Regions from separate parts of the Streptomyces sp. NPDC001914 genome, predicted to be linked through region 2. Evidence: riboswitches for the same ligand, from Rfam matches in the RefSeq annotation. Region 2 holds a riboswitch; the other holds the start of a gene.

Region 1 (5,172 bases), on a different contig from region 2:
CCGGGTCGATCACGATGTAGCCGGTCTCGCCCGGCATCACATAGTGCAGCCGCTGCCGGATCTGCTGCTTCGCGTACGCGTCGTCCTGCCAGCGCGCCTTGAGGTCGCGCAGCTGCTCCACCCGCTGCCGGGCCTGCTCCCGCTGCCGCTCCAGATCGCCGATCTGGGCGCGCTGGGAGACGTACTGCCGCATCGGGTACGCGAGGGCGACGATCAGGGAGCACAGGACCATGGCGAGCAGCGCGGCCCGGCCGGTGAGCCGGGAGCGGCGGGCCTGCCGTTTGGTCTGGGAGCGGTAGACCCTGGCCGCCGTCTGCTCGCCGAGCAGCTTCAGCCGGGTCGAGGTGGAGAACCGGTCCCGGTCCTTCACGGCCATGAGTCCCGCCTCCCCAGTACCGGCCCGCCGTGTGCGGGCCCCTCACGTGCGTACGTCCCCGCACACGGTACGGGACCGGGTACGGGGACGTACGGAGGACGCTTCCTGGGACGCGCTGGGCTCAGCCCTTGAAGCGCGGGAAGGCGCTGCGGCCGGCGTACACCGCGGCGTCGTCGAGGATCTCCTCGATGCGCAGGAGCTGGTTGTACTTGGCGACGCGGTCCGAGCGGGCCGGGGCGCCGGTCTTGATCTGACCGCAGTTCACGGCGACCGCGAGGTCGGCGATGGTGACGTCCTCGGTCTCTCCGGAGCGGTGGGACATCATGCACTTGAAGCCGTTGCGCTGGGCCAGCTCGACGGCGTCCAGGGTCTCGGTCAGCGAACCGATCTGGTTGACCTTGACGAGCAGGGCGTTGGCCGAGCCCTCCTCGATGCCGCGGGCGAGGCGCTCCGGGTTGGTGACGAAGAGGTCGTCGCCGACGATCTGGACCTTGTCGCCCAGCTGGTCGGTGATGATCTTCCAGCCGGCCCAGTCGTCCTCGAACAGCGGATCCTCGATGGAGACGAGCGGGTACGCCGCGACGAGCTCGGCGTAGTACTCGGTCATCTCGGCGGCGGAGCGCTCCTTGCCCTCGAAGGTGTAGACGCCGTCCTTGTAGAACTCGGAGGCGGCGACGTCGAGGGCGAGGGCGATCTGCTCGCCGGGGGTGTAACCGGCCTCCTTGATGGCCTCGAGGATGAGGTCGAGGGCGGCGCGGTTGGACTCGAGGTTCGGGGCGAAGCCGCCCTCGTCGCCGAGGCCGGTGGACAGGCCCTTGGTCTTCAGCACCTTCTTGAGGGTGTGGTAGACCTCGGCGCCCCAGCGCAGGGCCTCGGAGAAGGACTCCGCGCCGATCGGGGCGATCATGAACTCCTGGATGTCCACGTTGGAGTCGGCGTGCGAGCCGCCGTTCAGGATGTTCATCATCGGAACGGGCAGCAGGTGCGCGTTCGGTCCGCCCAGGTAGCGGAAGAGCGGCAGGTCGGACGCCTCGGAGGCGGCGTGCGCGACGGCGAGCGAGACGCCGAGGATGGCGTTGGCGCCGAGCGAGCCCTTGTTGTCGGTGGCGTCCAGGTCGAACATCGCCTGGTCGATCAGGCGCTGCTCGGTGGCGTCGTAGCCGACGAGCTCCGGGCCGATCTGCTCGATGACGGCGAGGACGGCCTTCTCGACACCCTTGCCCTGGTAGCGGTTGGGGTCACCGTCGCGAAGCTCGATGGCCTCGAACGCTCCGGTGGAGGCGCCGGACGGAACGGCGGCACGACCCGTGCTGCCGTCGTCGAGGCCGACCTCGACCTCGACCGTGGGGTTGCCTCGGGAGTCCAGGATTTCCCGGGCTACGACGACGTCGATGGACGGCACGAGCATCTCCTTATGGGATGTGACGCGGGTACGCGGAGCTTGGCAGCCCCGCGGGATGAGCCTAACCGGCTCAGGGGGATCGGCCAGCGATCGACCACCCCTTGAGCGGACCGAGCCTACATATTGTTCCTGAACGGAACAAAAAAAGAAATAAAAAACCCCGCTCCGGCGCGTGCGGGGGAACACGCGCCGGAGCGGGGAGCCCGTGGGGACGGGAACCTCGGCGGGTCTCCGGTGCGTGCGGAGACCCCCACGAGGGGGCTGTTGCCTGCCGGGTGTCGCGGCGGTGCCGGAATCACGGCCGCCCTCCGCCGAAAGCGGCCGGGTCAGCCGGCGTGCCGCACCGCTCAGTGCAGGTGGAGCTGCTGGCCCGGGTAGATGAAGTCGGCGTCGGCGACGATGTCCTTGTTCAGCTTGAACAGCTTCTGCCAGCCGCCCTTGACGTGCTTCTTCTCGGCGATCGAGCTGAGGGTGTCACCCTTGACGACCTTGTACTCGCCGTCACCCTTCTTGACCTTCTTGCCGGTCGGGGTGGTGACGGTCTTCTGCGCGGCGGGGCGCTCCGCGGAACGGGAGGCGGGCTGCTCCGTCGTACGGGTGGCCGGGGCGCTCTGCGAGGCGTCGGACGAGGAGGACGACGGGGCCGCCGGGGCCGAGCCGCCGCCGTAGGGGGTGCTCGACAGGCCGGTGCCGCAGGTCGGCCAGGCGCCCTTGCCCTGAGCGGCGAGGACCTTCTCGCCGATGGTGATCTGCTGGGCCTTCGAGGCCTGGTCGGCCGTCGAGGCGTAGGCGGTGCCGCCGTACGCGGCCCAGGTGGAGGACGAGAACTGCAGGCCGCCGTAGTAGCCGTTGCCGGTGTTGATCGACCAGTTGCCGCCGGACTCGCACTGGGCGACGGCGTCCCACTCGGAGGCGGTGGCCGCGGAGGCGTTGCCGGCCGCCATCAGCGGGGCGGCGATGGCGACGCCGGTGACACCGGCGAGCGTGGCGACACGGGTGGCCTTGTTCGGGCGGCGGTGCTTGCCCTTGCTGGAGAACAGCATGGAGAGATCCCCTCACCGACGCCTGCGAGGTGAGCTGTCGGGTTCGGGCCGAATGAGTTGCCCGGCCGCATGCCTTCGTCCTGTCTCCAGGACGTCCGGCACGCGGCTTCACCCCGAGCCGTTCCCGGATGTCTCTCGACTCCCGGGCCCGGCACTTACCTTGGGTCCCCCGCTCCTGCCTACGGCGCATGACGCGACGACTGTTCCCGTACGGCCGTTGGCAGGATTCGGCGTTGCGACCGTCGGGGCCCGCTGTGGCGAGCGGTCACGACCGTAAGCAGTCGATTGGCGGAATTTCAAAGACGATCAGGGCTTCTGAGACCCATCTCTCACTTGCGCCAAATGGGACATTCCACAGCGAACCGTGACGTGAACTCCCGCTACTTCTGCACCGTTTCGGCCGTGTCCACGATGCTTCGACCAGGGATGACGAGGCCGGGACCGCTGCTGTCCGCCCCCGTGTCCACCTTGGGCAGATCGCCCCATCCGCTTTCGAGACCAAGGGCGTCGGAAACGCTCCAGAGGTTGTCGATGGCGTCCGCGACGTACGCGGGGTCGGCGGTCTCGGTCGCGGGGCTCGCGGCGTGCCGCCCGGTGGAGGCGTCGGCGCCGGCGTCGGCCGCGCTCTCCGCCGCGTCCCCGCCGCGGTGCCGCCCGGTGCCGCCGGTCGACGCGTCGGACGGGGCCGAAGAGGCGTCCTTCTTGCCCGACTTGGCCGACTTGTCGCTCTTGTCGGCCGCCGCGTCCGAGCCGTCGGAGCTCTGCGAGGCGCTGGGCGTCGCGGTGTCGCCGCCCGCGTCCGAGGAGTCGCCCGAACCGGACGAATCACCCGAAGGGGAGGAGCTGGGCGAAGTGGCGAGACCGGACGAAATGTACGAATCGGAATCGTCGCCGGTGCTCGACGAGTCGCCGGCCACACCCGTGTCGACGCCGATCCCGGCGGAGCCCTTGCTGAGGCCCGAGAGCGGTCCGCAGGTCGGCCAGGCCTTGAGGCCAGAGTCGGCGAGCACCTTCTCGGCGACGGCTATCTGCTGCGAGCGGCTGGCCTGGTCGGCCGTCGGGGCGTAGTCGAGGCCGCCGTGCGCCTCCCAGTTGTCCTGGTCGAGCTGGAGGCCGCCGTAGTAGCCGTTGCCGTCGCTGGAGCTCCAAGCGCCACCGCTCTCGCACTGCGCCACCCGGTCCCAGGTGGTTCCGTCGGCCGCGCTCGCGCTCGCCGCGGCGAGCAACGGGATGGCGATCGCCGATCCGGTCACCCCTGCGGCGACGATGAGAGCCGGGGCCTGACGAGGGCGACGGTGACGGCCGTTCCCGGAGAGCATGCGAGAGCCTTTCGAGCGACAGCGGGGAGCATCGCGACTCCTGCTGAACGAGTGGCGCAGGTGCCGCGTTGTTGATGGGTGAAGGTAGTCGCACTCGAACGCTGGTTACAAGTCGATGCAGTACTGATCACGTGAAGATCACGGATTTGACGGAGCGTCATGTTCCGGTAGCCGTAAGGGCTCTCCTTCCGGTATGCGGAAGAGCCTCTTCGGCATGGTCGGCGAAGGGTCACCGATGCACCGATCGCGTCCTATTTGACCGGGGTGAACTCCACAGGAAGCGTACGCAATCCACGCATAATGAGGCCTCCGCGCCAGCGCAAATCGGCCGATTCTCCGGCGAGTTGGATGTCGGGAAGACGGCTGAGGAGCGTCCCGAGCGCGGTCTGTCCCTCCAGCCGGGCGAGCGGCGCACCCAGGCAGTAGTGGATGCCGTGGCCGTAACCCAAGTGCTGAAGGTCACGTCGTGAGAGGTCGAGCGTGTCCGGCTGTTCGAAGCGTTCCGGGTCGCGGTCCGCGGCGGCGAGGACCACGAGCACGGGGTCGCCGGCCGCGATGTCCTGACCGCCGATCCGCACGTCCTCGGTCGCGAACCGCCACGTGGCCAGTTCCACGGGCCCGTCGAAGCGCAGGAGTTCCTCTACGCCCGTCTCGAGCAGTCCGCTCTCCCCCGCCTCGATGGACGCCTGCAGCCGTGCTCGCTGCCCGGGATGGGTGAGCAGGGCGTGCATCCCGTTCCCGATGAGGTTGACCGTGGTCTCGAAACCGGCGAAGAGCAGGATGAAGGCCATGGCGGCGGCCTCGTTCTCGGTCAGGTGCTCGCCGTGGTCGGAGGCGCGGATGAGCCCGGAGATGAGGTCCTCGCCCGGCTCGGGCTCGGCGGTCAGCGCCTCGCGCTTGCGGTGGATGAGTTCGGCGAGGTATCCGCGCATCTTCTTCACGGACCGGGCGACCCCGCCCCTCGGCCCGCCCCCGTGCCGGATCATCATGCCCGCCCAGTCGCGGAAGTCGTCCTGGTCCTCGCGCGGTACG
Region 2 (5,172 bases):
CGTCCTCGGCGGCGGCGAGTCCTCCCGGCTCTACAACCGGCTCGTCCGCCGTGACCGCACCGCCGTCGCGGCCGGGTTCGGCCTGCTGCGCCTCGCCGGAGCGCCCTCCCTGGGCTGGCTGGACGTGAAGACGTCCGGCGACGTCGAGGTCCCGGTCATCGAGGCCGCGGTCGACGAGGAGCTCGCCCGGTTCGCCGAGGAGGGCCCCACGGCCGAAGAAATGGAGCGCGCGCAGGCCCAGTTGGAGCGCGAATGGCTCGACCGGCTCGGCACCGTCGCCGGCCGCGCCGACGAACTGTGCCGCTACGCCGTCCTGTTCGGCGACCCGCAGCTCGCCCTGACCGCCGTGCAGCGCGTCCTCGACGTCACGGCGGAGGAGGTCCAGGAGGCCGCCAAGGCCCGCCTGCGCCCCGACAACCGCGCGGTGCTCGTCTACGAACCGACCACCGCCGAGGCCGCGGACGCGGCCGGCTCCGCCGACGAGACAGACGAGACCGACGAGGAGGCGGCGAAGTGACCGAGCTCGCCACCATGGACTTCCACCCGCAGCCCCAGGCCGGCCAGCCGAAGCCGTGGGCGTTCCCCGCTCCCGAGCGCGGCACCCTGGACAACGGTCTGACCGTGCTGCGCTGCCACCGCCCCGGCCAGCAGGTCGTCGCCGTCGAGGTGATCCTCGACGCGCCGCTGGACGCCGAGCCGGCGGGCCTGGACGGCATCGCCACGATCATGGCGCGCGCCTTCTCCGAGGGCACCGACAAGCACTCGGCCGAGGACTTCGCCGCCGAGCTGGAACGCTGCGGCGCCACGCTCGACGCGCACGCCGACCACCCCGGCGTACGGCTGTCGCTCGAAGTGCCCGTCTCGCGCCTGGCCAAGGCGCTCGGCCTGCTCGGGGACGCGCTGCGGGCCCCCGCGTTCGCGGACAGCGAGGTCGAGCGGCTGGTGACCAACCGGCTGGACGAGATCCCGCACGAGACGGCGAACCCGGCCCGTCGTGCGGCCAAGGAGCTCTCCAAGGAGCTGTTCCCGGCGAGCGCGCGCATGTCGCGCCCCCGTCAGGGCACCGAGGAGACGGTCCGGAGCATCGACGCGTCGGGTGTGCGCGCCTTCTACGAGAAGCACGTGCGCCCCGCCACGGCCACCGCGGTCGTCGTCGGCGACCTGACGGGTGTCGATCTCGACGAGCTGCTCGCCGACACGCTCGGCTCCTGGACCGGCTCGTCCGCCGAGCCGCGTCCCGTGCCGCCGGTGAGCGCCGACGACACCGGCCGCGTGATCATCGTCGACCGCCCCGGAGCCGTCCAGACACAGCTCCTCATCGGCCGCGTCGGAGCCGACCGGCACGACCGTGTGTGGCCCGCACAGGTCCTCGGCACCTACTGCCTCGGCGGCACCCTCACCTCGCGCCTGGACCGCGTCCTGCGCGAGGAGAAGGGCTACACCTACGGCGTGCGGGCGTTCGGGCAGGTCCTGCGCTCCGCGCCGGACGGCACGGGCGCCGCGATGCTCGCCATCAGCGGCTCCGTCGACACCCCCAACACCGGGCCGGCGCTCGACGACCTGTGGACGGTGCTGCGCACCCTCGCGGCCGAGGGCCTGACCGACACCGAGCGGGACGTGGCCGTGCAGAACCTGGTGGGCGTCGCGCCCCTCAAGTTCGAGACGGCCGCGGCCGTCGCGAGCACGCTCGCGGACCAGGTCGAGCAGTACCTGCCGGACGACTACCAGGCGACGCTCTACCGGCAACTGGCCGCCACCGGCACCGTGGAGGCCACCGCGGCGGCCGTGAGCGCCTTCCCGACGGACCGTCTGGTGACCGTCCTGGTCGGCGACGCGGCGCAGATCGCGGACCCGGTGAGGGCCCTCGGAATCGGTGAAGTCACCGTGGTGGCCGCCGAGTAGAACCCGTGCGACACGAGAGGGCCCTGACGGCTGAAGAGCCGTCAGGGCCTTTCCTTTACAGGTGCCGTTCCCAAGATGTCCGCATTCGTACGGCGGTTGCCCTTCTGCCCTGTGGCATGCGTAACAAAAATCGTGATCCGTTTGTTGTTCGAAAGTCACCCCGTTTAGCGTCGGTCCGGCTGTTCGTCACGCAGTGCGCCGCGCCCGCGGCACCGGACAGTCATCGCCGAGTCCCCGAGACGCGAGTCAGGGGAGCCGGGGACCCACTCAGTCCCTGGGGTGAATCGGACGCCCTCCTCGGAGGGGGCCCGTAGGAGACCTTCCTGCTCCGAACCCGTCAGCTAACCCGGTAGGCGAGAGGGAAGGAAAGGATCAGCCCCTACATGGCGTTCACCTGTGGCACCGGCAAGCATCGTCGTACGAGCAGCCGGGTGCACAGCACCACCACGACCGCCGTCGGGGTCGCGGCGCTCACCACCACCGGTGTGATCGGAACCCTGGCCGCCCCCGCGTTCGCCGCGGAAGCCTCCGTCGAGCAGACCGGGCTCACCCAGACCGTCACCCTCAACGACACGGTCGCCGACCAGATCGACGCCCAGGCCTTCGCCCAGCAGCGCGCCGCCGACGAGGCCGCCGCGCGCAAGCAGGCCGAGCAGACCGCGCGCAAGGAGGCCGCCGAGCAGGCCTCGAAGCTCCGCGCGGCCAAGGAGCGCGCCGCCCGCGAGGCCGAGCGCAAGCGGCTGAACACGTTCGTCATGCCGATCACCGGCTCGTACGTCTCCACCGGCTACCAGGCCAGCAGCGCCCTGTGGTCCTCCGGCAGCCACACCGGTGTCGACTTCCACGCGGGCACCGGCACCTCGGTCCACGCCGTCGGCTCGGGCACGGTCGTCACGGCCGGCTGGGGCGGCGCCTACGGCAATCAAGTCGTGATCAAGATGCACGACGGCACGTACACCATGTACGGCCACCTGTCGTCCATCGGGGTGTCCGTGGGGCAGACCGTCACCCCGGGCCAGCAGATCGGCCTCTCCGGCGACACCGGCAACACCACGGGACCGCACCTCCACTTCGAGGCCCGCACGACCGCGGAGTACGGCTCGGACATCGACCCGGTCGCGTACCTGCGCTCGCACGGCGTCAACGTCTGACGACCGCTTCGCGGCTTCCCACCGCTTTTGATGCCCCGGCTCACCGAGCCGGGGCATCGTCGTTTCCGGACGCCGTCTGTCCAAAAAATATCCATGGATTCAGGCCCGCCATCGGAAATTCAGGCTTCCTGCAATAGAGTCACTGAACAAGCGTCAATCGACGGCGTTTCACGGGGATTAAAGCGGAGGTCGGTCATGCGTATTCCGGCGCACTCGGTGTGCACGGCGATCCGTGACGACATCGTCGCGGGTGTCTACGAGCGCGGCGGCCGGCTCACCGAGGAACTGCTCGCGCGCCGCTACGGCGTCTCTCGCGTCCCCGTGCGCGAGGCCCTGCGCACGCTGGAGGCCGAGGGCTTCGTGGTCACCCGCCGGCACGCGGGCGCCTGTGTCGCCGAGCCCACCGAGCTGGAGGCGGCGGACCTCCTGGAGATGCGCATGCTGCTGGAGCCGCTGGGGGCCGCGAGGGCGGCGCAGCGGCGCACGGAGGCCCACCTCAAGGTGCTGCGGGGACTGGTCAGGCTGGGGCAGGAGCGCTCCAGGCGAGGCCACAGCGAGGATCTGCGCTCGCTGGGCGGCTGGTTCCACGAGACGCTGGCCCAGGCGTCCGGCAGCCCGGCGCTGACCTCGACGCTCGCCCAGCTTCGTCACAAGATCGCCTGGATGTACTCGGTCGAGGCGCCGGCCGACCCCGCGGAGTCCTGGGCGGAGCACGGCGGCATCGTGGACGCGGTGGCCCGCGGGGACAGCGAGCGGGCCCGCGCGATCACGGCCCTGCACACCGAGCGCGCCACGGCCGCGCACCGGCTCCGATTTCCCGGCGGCGACCGGCCGGACCGTGTGAGAAGTTCGCAACATCCCGTAAACATGACGGGCCCGCGTCTTTAACACAGGCACCGTATACAAAGAGGGATATTCTGCGGGGGCTCATTTCTGATGCCCTTTTATTCGTTTGTCCGGAATTCCGGTGAGCGGCATTACCGCGACCGCGGCCCGAGGCCTGCGTGACACGTGGGGAATTCGCGGACGGGTCCACGGAAAACGGCCGAGCCGCGCCACCCGGAGAAAGGGTGCCGCGGCTCGGCCGTGTGGGTCCGACTGCCTCGCGGGCAGGCTCAGACGGTCTCGGGGAGCTCGTCGAGCCCCTCGGCGACCAGCTTCGCCAGACGGTCGAGGGCGACGTCCGCGCCGTCGGCGTCCGAGGCGAGAACGATCTCCTCGCCACCCTGGGCGCCCAGGCCGAGGACCGCGAGCATGGAGGCCGCGTTGACGGGGGTGCCGTCGGTCTTGGCGATCGTCACGGGGATGCCGGACGCCGTGGCGGCCCGGACGAAGATGGAGGCGGGGCGGGCGTGGAGGCCCTCGGTCCAGCCGACGTTGACGCGGCGCTCAGCCATGAGATGCTGCCCTTCGGGTGTTCAGGGTTGTCTAGACCATTGTTCCATATCGCGAGGAGTGCCCGGACGGTCCCGGGCATCACCCGCCGCGGTGTCGGTCGAAGACCCGCTCCGACGCCCGTCACCCTCAGACTGCCTCGCGCCGTTGTCGTACGCGAGCCGTACTCTGGGCCCCATGCAGACCTCGTCGGACCGGCACGAGTACCCAGCCCACTGGGAGGCCGACGTGGTGCTGCGCGACGGCGGCACCGCGCGCATCAGGCCCATCACCGTCGACGACGCCGAACGCCTGGTCAGCTTCTACGAGCAGGTGTCGGACGAGTCGAAGTACTACCGCTTCTTCGCGCCCTACCCGCGCCTGTCCGCCAAGGACGTCCGCCGCTTCACCCACCACGACTTCGTGGACCGGGTCGGCCTCGCGGCCACGGTGGGCGGCGAGTTCATCGCCACCGTGCGCTACGACCGGATCAACGCGGACGGCATGCCCGCCTCCGCGCCCGCCGACGAGGCCGAGGTCGCCTTCCTCGTGCAGGACGCCCACCAGGGCCGGGGCGTCGCCTCCGCGCTGCTCGAACACATCGGAGCGGTGGCCCGCGAGCGTGACATCCGCCGCTTCGCCGCCGAGGTGCTGCCCGCCAACAACAAGATGATCAAGGTCTTCACGGACGCCGGTTACACCCAGAAGCGCAGCTTCGAGGACGGTGTCGTACGCCTGGAGTTCG

What was found. Region 2 has a riboswitch for cyclic di-AMP ahead of ACFYYF_RS19880 (M23 family metallopeptidase). Riboswitches for the same ligand answer to the same signal wherever they lie in the genome.
Positions count from the first base shown of each region.
Region 1: linked by a shared signal. The riboswitch ahead of ACFYYF_RS37350 (transglycosylase family protein) and the one ahead of ACFYYF_RS19880 (M23 family metallopeptidase) in region 2 are both predicted to bind cyclic di-AMP.

Region 1 covers NZ_JBIASW010000022.1:731-5,902, reverse strand. The annotation lists gene ACFYYF_RS37360 (septum formation initiator family protein) at 1-376, opposite strand, end outside; gene eno (phosphopyruvate hydratase) at 498-1,784, opposite strand; gene ACFYYF_RS37350 (transglycosylase family protein) at 2,126-2,821, opposite strand; cyclic di-AMP (ydaO/yuaA leader) riboswitch at 2,826-3,018, opposite strand; gene ACFYYF_RS37345 (transglycosylase family protein) at 3,202-4,074, opposite strand; gene ACFYYF_RS37340 (cytochrome P450) at 4,392-5,172, opposite strand, start outside.
Region 2 covers NZ_JBIASW010000006.1:382,388-387,559, reverse strand. The annotation lists gene ACFYYF_RS19890 (M16 family metallopeptidase) at 1-517, shown strand, start outside; gene ACFYYF_RS19885 (pitrilysin family protein) at 514-1,902, shown strand; cyclic di-AMP (ydaO/yuaA leader) riboswitch at 2,117-2,273, shown strand; gene ACFYYF_RS19880 (M23 family metallopeptidase) at 2,286-3,053, shown strand; gene ACFYYF_RS19875 (GntR family transcriptional regulator) at 3,249-3,941, shown strand; gene ACFYYF_RS19870 (HPr family phosphocarrier protein) at 4,169-4,450, opposite strand; gene ACFYYF_RS19865 (GNAT family N-acetyltransferase) at 4,626-5,172, shown strand, end outside.